Linked DNA regions of Lacrimispora indolis DSM 755. The protein of the gene in region 2 interacts with the protein of the main gene of each other region in a pairwise test. Links are inferred from orthologs where the notes say so. Each region holds a gene or a part of one and is shown on either strand. Other genes may lie near its edges. The genes, in order: K401_RS0108560, K401_RS0124315 and sfsA.

What was found.
Region 1: the proteins of K401_RS0124315 (region 2) and K401_RS0108560 interact in binary tests that used the Escherichia coli proteins (3 or more experiments, as listed by UniProt). The link is inferred for Lacrimispora indolis DSM 755 from one-to-one orthologs.
Region 3: the proteins of K401_RS0124315 (region 2) and sfsA interact in binary tests that used the Escherichia coli proteins (3 or more experiments, as listed by UniProt). The link is inferred for Lacrimispora indolis DSM 755 from one-to-one orthologs.

The regions. Positions count from the first base shown.
Region 1 is NZ_AZUI01000001.1:1,793,004-1,796,002, reverse strand. Bases 54-2,892 are described here. They hold K401_RS0108560 (ABC transporter ATP-binding protein), read left to right. Parts: upstream 54-863; coding sequence 864-1,922; downstream 1,923-2,892. Other genes in these bases: K401_RS0108555 (hypothetical protein), read left to right, coding at 2,028-2,564; cysW (sulfate ABC transporter permease subunit CysW), read left to right, coding at 54-858. Outside these bases: sulfate ABC transporter permease subunit CysT, read left to right, coding at 1-42; more of cysW, read left to right, coding at 49-53. UniProt on the Escherichia coli protein: Part of the ABC transporter complex CysAWTP involved in sulfate/thiosulfate import. Responsible for energy coupling to the transport system.
Region 2 is NZ_AZUI01000001.1:4,992,889-4,995,877, reverse strand. Bases 113-2,941 are described here. They hold K401_RS0124315 (glutamate-5-semialdehyde dehydrogenase), read right to left. Parts: upstream 2,235-2,941; coding sequence 990-2,234; downstream 113-989. Other genes in these bases: K401_RS0124305 (DUF896 domain-containing protein), read right to left, coding at 2,873-2,941; K401_RS0124310 (5-formyltetrahydrofolate cyclo-ligase), read right to left, coding at 2,353-2,895; K401_RS0124320 (GntR family transcriptional regulator), read left to right, coding at 141-854. Outside these bases: more of K401_RS0124305, read right to left, coding at 2,942-2,989. UniProt on the Escherichia coli protein: Catalyzes the NADPH-dependent reduction of L-glutamate 5-phosphate into L-glutamate 5-semialdehyde and phosphate. The product spontaneously undergoes cyclization to form 1-pyrroline-5-carboxylate.
Region 3 is NZ_AZUI01000001.1:1,170,648-1,173,801, forward strand. The notes cover bases 1-2,994. They hold sfsA (DNA/RNA nuclease SfsA), read left to right. Parts: upstream 1-1,094; coding sequence 1,095-1,895; downstream 1,896-2,994. Other genes in these bases: thrC (threonine synthase), read right to left, coding at 1-885; K401_RS0105670 (TPM domain-containing protein), read right to left, coding at 2,088-2,994. In the rest of the region: more of K401_RS0105670, read right to left, coding at 2,995-2,999; K401_RS0105675 (TFIIB-type zinc ribbon-containing protein), read right to left, coding at 2,996-3,154. UniProt on the Escherichia coli protein: Binds to DNA non-specifically. Could be a regulatory factor involved in maltose metabolism.

The DNA.
Region 1 (2,999 bases), 3.2 Mb from region 2 along the record:
AACCTGATTCAGGCGCGCATCCAAAAAATTGCAAGGGGGTAAGGGCGAATGAAAGAGAAAATCATAAAATGGCTTTTGATTTTACTTGGAGCGGCGTTTCTGGGCATCATGCTTGTACTGCCTCTTGCCACTGTTCTGGTATATGCATTGCGTCAAGGCTTTGAGGTTTTCTTCCAGGCCGTCACAGATGACTATACGGTGAAAGCATTAAAGCTGACCCTGTTTACGACTGTCATTTCTGTTGCTGTGAATACACTGTTTGGTGTCTTTGCTGCCTGGGCTATTTCTAAATTTCAGTTCCGGGGAAAGCAGGCGCTGACTACGCTGATCGATATCCCATTCTCTATTTCCCCTATCATCGCAGGATTGGTGTTCATTCTGGTATTCGGGCGAATCGGCTGGGCATATCCTCTGCTGGAGGCATGGGATATTAAAATTGTATTTGCCGTACCTGGAATAGTATTAGCAACAATTTTTGTTACCTTCCCCTTTGTTTCCCGTGAGCTGATTCCCTTGATGCAGGCACAGGGCAGCGACGAGGAAGAAGCCGCTGCCCTGATGGGTGCCAAGGGGCTGAGAATCTTTCGCAAGGTTACCTTTCCCCATATTAAGTGGGGGCTTTTATACGGCATCATACTCTGCACAGCACGGGCTCTGGGCGAGTTTGGGGCGGTGTCGGTGGTATCCGGTCACCTGCGGGGTAAGACAAACACATTGCCGCTGCACGTGGAAATTCTGTTTAATGAATTTAAACTGACTGCGGCTTTTGCCGTTTCCTCCATTTTGGTGTTGATTGCGATATTGATCCTGATTCTGCGCAATATTGTAGAGTACCGTGTCAAACGGGAAGAGAGGTAGAGCCTATGTATGTACAGCTAAAAAATATCAATAAAAAGTTCGGTTCTTATCAGGCAGCGGAAAACATCAGTTTTTCCATTGAAAAAGGAAAGCTGATTGGGCTGCTGGGGCCCTCAGGGAGCGGGAAAACAACTATTTTACGTATGATTGCAGGACTGGAGGCACCGGACAGCGGTGATATCTTTATTGATGGTCAGTGTGTTAACGATCTTCCTGCCAGCAAACGCGGTATCGGTTTTGTATTTCAAAACTACGCCCTTTTTCGTTATATGACGGTTTTTGATAACATTGCATTTGGTCTGGAGGTACAGAAAAAGGATAAGGCATATACCAAACAGAGAGTAAACGAACTCATCGAACTCATCGGTCTGAAAGGACTGGAAAACCGCCGGCCTCACCAGCTTTCAGGCGGGCAGAAGCAGCGTGTGGCTTTTGCCAGGGCGCTTGCACCGAAACCTCATGTGCTGCTGCTTGACGAGCCCTTTGCCGCTATTGATGCCAAGGTGCGCAAAGAATTGCGTACATGGCTGAGAGAGACGATAAACAAGGTTGGAATTACCAGTATCTTTGTTACCCACGATCAGGAGGAAGCAGTTGAGGTGGCGGATGAAATCATCATCACCAATACAGGCCATATTGAACAAATCGGGTCACCGGTGGAGATTTATAAAAATCCGGCTACGCCTTTTGCTGCGAGATTTATTGGTGAATCCATTATTGTAGAGGATTACAGCCGGCTCAGCGGTTTTGAATTTGAAAAAGGCTATGAAAAGGCTGTTCTTCGTCCTGAGTTCATAAGGGTCACAAGAAAGGACAAAGAGGTTTATCCACACGCTTCTCAACGTGCAATCGTAGAAGACAGCTTTTTTCGCGGCAATATGTTAGAGCTGAGATTGAATGTGGGTGGGATAAAGCTTGTTGCATACAGGTCCTTAGAAGATGAATTTCTCGCTGTGGGGGAAGAAGTCAGTGTGCTGATTTACCGTCTGTATCTTTACAATGACACACAGGTGCGCCTGGCGGAAAACAGGTCTTTTCAGCCCAGTGATATATTTACCATCTGACAGTTCAGCATTTATAACGCTGTTTATTTATGAATTCTGTTTTTGTCATGGCTGCATCGGTGATATGTGTCTTTTCTGTTATCAGCTCATTTTGGAGGCGATAAGATGAACCTTCTTTTAAAGTCAGGCACCCTGTACCGGATGGACAATAAGGCTTCCGGTCCGGCATTGGCCAACATTCACAACCATATGTTCGGTTTGGAAAAGCAAATCATTGCAGGAGAAAAGCAGTTCCTTACCCAAATCCGGACGGAGATACCAACAGGAGAGCGAATCCTTGGTGTCTGCTCCAGGCAATACCTGCTGAAAAATTCTGACGGCGAGATTCTGTTATCCGGTGTTCCCAAATATGCGGACGAAAACGACCCCTCCATTGTTGGGCAGTTCAGCTATAGGATGCCACGGGTAAATTCCGCTGAACTCGTGTTTCAGGACCGGAGCGGACTTCTCCGAATGATCAACAGCCAAAACTACCGTTTGACCGACCCTTCCGGCAGAGTGATTCTCACTCTCCTGCGCAGGGGTATCTTTTCCGGTGGCTGGAATCTTGACGCAGCAGAGGAGCTTCGTCCCGAGTTTTTGTGTGCCATCTTTATATTTTGCCGGTATATGGAGCAGGAGAACGAATTACCTATTGTATAACTGCAGGGACAGCAGCACCTTTAGAAGGACAATGGCAATTGCCCCATAAATTAACCTTGGAATGTCTATTTCAGAAAAAGTTTCCATTTATAATAACTCTATATATGGTTGAATAAGTGGATATGAAGAATAGGGAGAAAGTGCGTTTCCAGGACCTGGGACCGCGCTTTATTCGTATTAGTATGAGATAGAAAAACTAAGGCAAGAAGACCTGGAGCTTCATAAGAAACCCGGACTATTAAAGAGAGCTTATTGAAGAGACCTGTTATAAGACTCTTAAATAAGCTCAAGCTGCTATTCGGTTATGAGCAAGTAGCGAAGCGGATTGCGAATATCCGCTTGACTACATTGAATTATATTATAATGTCGGGCAGATTCATTCTGCTCCCGGATATATAACCCCGGCTCCATTCAAAGAATAAAATTCATAAAATC
Region 2 (2,989 bases):
AATTTGTGTTGTCATAGAGTTGCTGAAATATCCAATCATATGATTAGCACTTCTCATAATGATTTAAAAATGTATTGTCATTTGCTTCAAAGTATAATACAATTAAAGAACTGGTTTGATAAGAAAATGAGGTGATGATTATGGCAGAGAAAAGAATTGCCCAATATAAACAGATTGAAAATGACCTGCTTCAAAAAATAAATTTAGGTTATTATAAAAAAGATGATCTGATTCCCACAGAGCTGGAGCTTTCCAACACCTATCATGTATCAAGGGTGACCGTTCGAAAAGCAACAGATAATCTGGTAGCAAAGGGACTGCTCACTAGAGTTGCCGGAGTGGGAACATTTGTGTGCCACCCTTCCGTTACATTAAACCCCAGCTCCATTCAGGGATTTTCAGAGGTGATGCATGAACAGGGAATTTCCGTCCGGACAGATGTTCCCACCTTTATGATCCAGAAAGCGCCTTCCAATATCGCTTCCATCTTAAAGATCGAAACAGGAGAACCCATTTATTTCATTGAAAGAATCCGGTATGCAAATGATGAAATATTTCAGTTTGAAACAACCTATATGTCCAGCCGCTTATATCCCGATATCTCCATGCAGGTGCTGCAGCAGTCCAAATATCAGTATTTTGAACAGGTGAAGGGAATGAAAATTGCATACAGCGACCATACCGTAACCCCCATTCATCCTTCAAAAAATATCGCTGAAATGTTTGGGATATCTTTGGACACTCCCATTTTGAGAGTTGCCAACACCACATATCTGACCAATAATCAGATCATGGATTATACAGAATTAACACTTAACTCACCTAAATATCAGTTGACCTACGTCAAAAGCTGATTTTCAAAAAACACTCCATAGAAGGGTTAAAGCAATAAAAACGGCTGCAAGAAATTTCTTTCTTACAGCCATTTTTATTTAGAGACAGCAATCTCCGTGAAATGCTTCTCTATGTTATAAGGGCAAACATGCAGGCTATGGACGTACCTGACCGTCACCATATATGATATATTTGGTTGTTGTCAGTTCCTTAAGACCCATGGGGCCTCTAGCATGGAGCTTTTGAGTACTGATGCCGATTTCCGCACCAAAGCCAAATTCAAATCCGTCAGTAAATCGGGTGGATGCATTGACATAAACGGCTGCCGCATCAATTTCATTTAAAAACTTCTGGGCATTACTATAGTCTGACGTAATGATGGATTCAGAATGTTTGGTGTTATAGCGGTTAATGTGAGAAATAGCCTCTTCCGCAGAACCAACAATCTTTAAGGACAGGATATAGTCTAAGTATTCACGGCCCCAATCGTCTTCTGTTGCCGGTACAAAGCCTTCTGCCATGGCACAGGCCTCCTCATCTCCTCGGATCTCAACGGATTTTAAAGAAAGCCTTTCTTTCAATAAAGGCAAAAACTGAGGCGCTATGTCTCTGTGAATGACAAGGGACTCACAGGCATTGCACACGCCGATCCTCTGTGTTTTTGCGTTGAAAATAATATCCAGGGCCATATCAAAATCAGCAGATTTGTCGACAAAAATGTGACAATTCCCGGTTCCTGTTTCAATGACCGGAATAGTGCTGTTATCCACAACGGTTTTTATTAATCCTGCGCCTCCTCTTGGAATCAGCACATCCACATATTCCCTGAGCCGCATGAATTCCTTTGTCACTTCCCTGTCTGTGTCAGTAATGAGCTGTATGGCATCTTCCGGAAGACCTGCATTCCTAAGGCCGGTCCGAAGCCATTTTACAATGGCCTTATTGGATTCCAGGGCATCACTTCCGCCCTTTAAGATCACGGCATTTCCCGCTTTAAAGCATAGTCCAAAGGCATCAGCGGTCACATTAGGCCTGGCCTCGTATATAATGCCTACAACGCCCAAAGGAACCCGCTTCTGGCCGATGGTAAGGCCATTGGGGCGTACTTTCATGGAAAGCACCTCTCCCACCGGGTCATCCAGTGCGGCCACGGACAAAAGTCCGTCAGCCATGGCTTCTACTCTCGCAGGAGTCAGTTCCAGACGGTCAATCAGTCCGGCGCTCATCCCGGAAGCAGCTGCCTTAATGACGTCCTCCTGATTTGCGGTGAGGATTTCAACTTCTCCTTCCAGCAGAGCAGCCGCCGCTGCCTTTAAGCCTTCATTCTTTTTTGCCGAACCAAGAATCCCTATGATTCCGGCTGTTTCTTTTGCTGTCTTTCCCATCTCAGTAATCGTCATAAAAGCCTCCTCCAATCCTTTCCTTATTATTGTCCATGAACTTTGGGCATAAAGGTATACCCGCAGGGTGTTTCCTTATTATTGTCCATGAACTTTGGGCAGGATATTTCCTTAATCCTTAAGGAGTGATAATCCGGTCCACACGTTTGTCATGAGGTTCCGTCGGAATATGGTCAAAGATCTGAAAGCCGTAGGCTATGGCAATGCGGGGATGATCTGGTTCCCTCTCAAAAAAACGGTCATAATATCCGCCTCCATAACCGATCCGGTTTCCGTACCTGTCAAAAGCAATTCCGGGAACAATAACAGGAGCTTGCGGGTCATGAACTCTTAAACAGGATGACTTTGGTTCCATAATTCCCATGACGCCTTCCTCCAGATCGGTTTTTCCGGAAATGGAATAAAATTCCAGGTCTCTTCCAACGACCTTTGGCACAGCTACGCATTTTCCCTGCTTTAATAAACTCTCCATGAACCTCCAGGTCCCCGCTTCCCGGCGAAAGGATACATAGCAGTAAACACAAAAAGCCCTGAGGATATCATCAATGCTTAAAAGCTGCCGGCAGATGGAATCATTCCAAACGCACTCGGCTGTTGTCTCCAAAGCCATACGCTGCTCTTTTACGAATATCCTGATATCATTCTTCGCCGACTTTTCCATATTTTTTACCCAGATCCGTTATGGTACCGTCTTTCTCCTCAATGGAAATATTGTTTAAATTTCCCCGTAAACTATTGCGGATGGCTTCAATATA
Region 3 (3,154 bases), 3.8 Mb from region 2 along the record:
ATTTTCATTGGAGGCACAGATAAGGGTCTTAATGGGAACCCCCATCTGCTTTGCCAAATAGGCGGCCAGAATGTTTCCAAAGTTTCCAGTAGGCACGGTAACATTGATCTCTTCTCTGTCAGAAATCTCTTCACAGGCAAGGAGCTTTGCATAGGCATAGACATAATACACCACCTGGGGAACCAGCCTGCCGATGTTAATGGAGTTAGCGGAAGACAGCTGAAAGCCCTTTTCATCCAGTTTGCGGGCAAACTCCTTATCTCCGAATATCCTTTTGACACCTGTCTGAGCGTCATCAAAATTTCCATGAATGGCGGCCACATGGGTATTTTCCCCTTTCTGGGTTACCATCTGAAGTTCCTGAACACGGCTCACTCCATCCTTTGGATAGAACACGATGATTTCCGTCCCTTCCACATCGGCAAAACCAGCCATAGCGGCCTTTCCTGTGTCACCGGAGGTAGCGGTAAGGATCACGATTTTATTTTTCACCTGATTCTTTTTTGCAGCAGCAGTCATCAGGTGAGGGAGAATGGAAAGGGCCATATCTTTAAATGCAATGGTGCTTCCATGATATAATTCCAGATAATAGGCTCCGTCAGCCTTGGCAAGAGGCGCAATCTCCTCTGTATCGAATTTGCTGTCATAAGCCCGTTCAATACAGCTCTTTAACTCCTCTTCTGTGTAATCCGTAAGGTACAGCTTCATAACCTCATAGGCTGTCTCCTGATATGTCATTTCCGACAGCTCCTTCATGGATTTGTCAAGCTTTGGGATAAAACACGGCATGAACAGGCCGCCGTCTTCCGCCAGCCCTTTTAAGATTGCCTGGGAAGCTGTCAGGCCGGCCTCTTTGCCCCTGGTACTTTGATAGGATATTTCCATGGTATGTTATTCCTTTCCTGCTCTCTCATAATATCAATGGATCAAAAACCTTGCCAGCATTGTAGCACACTTTCTTTAAGGGCGCAAGAAAAAAGGGCAAAAAGTTTCCATCTAACGGACGAATGTATTCACACCAGAGACACAAGGGTTCCATTTTTATTCTCTATATGGTAAGATACAACCATGGATACAGAAAGGAGACAGCTTCATTGAGATACGAACACATGCTGACAGGGATCTTTATAAGCCGGCCTAACCGTTTTATTGCCCACGTCCTGATTTCAAAAGAGGGGTATGGAGAAGCGGAAGTGATCTGTCATGTTAAAAATACAGGGCGCTGCCGGGAGTTACTCATCCCCGGCGTTAAGGTGCTGGTGCAGTTTCATCCAGAGGCCGCGGCCCTTGGAAGAAGGACAGAATACTCTTTGATCGGCGTATGGAAGGAACGGGAAAGGGGCGGGCCGCTCCTCATCAATATGGATTCCCAGGCCCCCAATCAGGCAGCGTACGAGTGGCTGCAATCCTCCCGGGAAAATTCTCCCCTGCCTTTTCACCAGGCGGAGGATACGCTTTCCCTTTTCCGTCCGGTCATAAAGGACATCAGACGGGAAGTTACCTACGACCAGTCACGGTTCGATCTGGCTTTTCAGGCAGTTCTGCCTGGAAAACGGGAAACCCATGGGCAGAAAATCCCTGCATTCATGGAGGTTAAGGGTGTCACCCTGGAAGAAAAAGGCCTTGCCATGTTTCCTGATGCGCCGACGGTGCGGGGAGTAAAACACATGGAGGAGCTTATTAATGCCCACAGGGAAGGATATGAAGCTTATATCCTGTTTGTCATCCAGATGAAAGAGATGGAGGCATTTACGCCAAATAAAAAAACGCATCCGGAATTTGCGGAAGCGTTAAAAAGGGCGAAGGAGGCAGGCGTCCATATTTTAGCATATGACTGTGTTGTTACGGAGGATTCCCTCTCCCTGGACATGCCGATCCCGGTCTATCTGACGTGATATGTGAGGAAGGTTTCAACGGACTTGTTGTGGTAACCGTTGGAAACCGCTGTTACGGAGTATATAGACCCTAGCTGAATAGAGGAAAATAAACGCAGCGTCACGCTGCGTTCATTAGACATCCATATTAGAATTTTGATTCGGTTAAAAAAACAGGAGCATCGCTTTTGACATGGAATCATGATTATTTAATTAAAATTTCCGACCTCCGCCTCCCATAGTGCGTCCGGAGGAAGTATGGGTAGTACTCCTGCCGCCGGAGGAAAAACCGCCTCCGCCCCGGCCTGTATTCCCCTGATTCCGGGGAATGATCATATAGGTCACGGTTTTGTTCACCAGATGGTCGAACTGGTCCGAATACCGGAACTGACAGTTTGCACGATAGGCCATCAGTGAGTTCTTAGCCCCGCCTCTCTCCTTTTTCATGGAATACCGGCTGGTTACTCCCCCGCAGGCTGAAGCCGCCGCAATAAGCCCGATAAGGGCTGCTAAAGCTGCCTCATACCACCGGATGCTGCGGTAAACACTTATTTTTCCTGTCTCTTTATCATAATTATACTGTCCTCCTGGAATTCCGGCCTTATAATATTTGGTCACACCATCCAGAAAGCTCCCGGCACAGGCTCCGTAATTCTGATTGCTTATCTCGTCATAAGCGGAATCCAGAATGGAATTCCAGCGCTTATCCGTTAAAAAGCGGTTCATCTTTCCTACCGGAAGGATGTAAAGCTCCCGGTTATCCATGTCAATCAGGAACAATACCCCGCTGTAATCCTTCCCAACTCCATAGGCTCCTCTTATGTAGAAATCCTCCGCATATTGTCCGGCCGACTTTCCACCTGCCTGGTCTGTGGTTGTAATCACCACATCCATATTCATATCTTTTCTCATCGCCTGGATCTGAGTTTCAAATGTTTCTATTTCTTCCTGGGAAAATAGTCCGGCATCATCATATACCCGTTTTTCACTTAAAGCACCTCCCGGACTCTGGCTTTCGGCAAAAGCTTTCATGCCGCCGGAAAGAACGATCAGAAACAGAAGAACCATAAACAGTAAAACGGTTACCCGGCTTATCCCAAGGAACAGTCCCTTTGTTTTCGTCATATCAGATACCCCACAATCAACATGGCAAGAAATACGGGCAGGAATATTTCCATAAACAGAAGCATCAGTTTGTTCCGGTCCACAGGAAGCTTGCCGCATACCTTACCGGTCTGCCCATTCACTGTAAAATAATACATCTGGTCCTTTGCCCCATC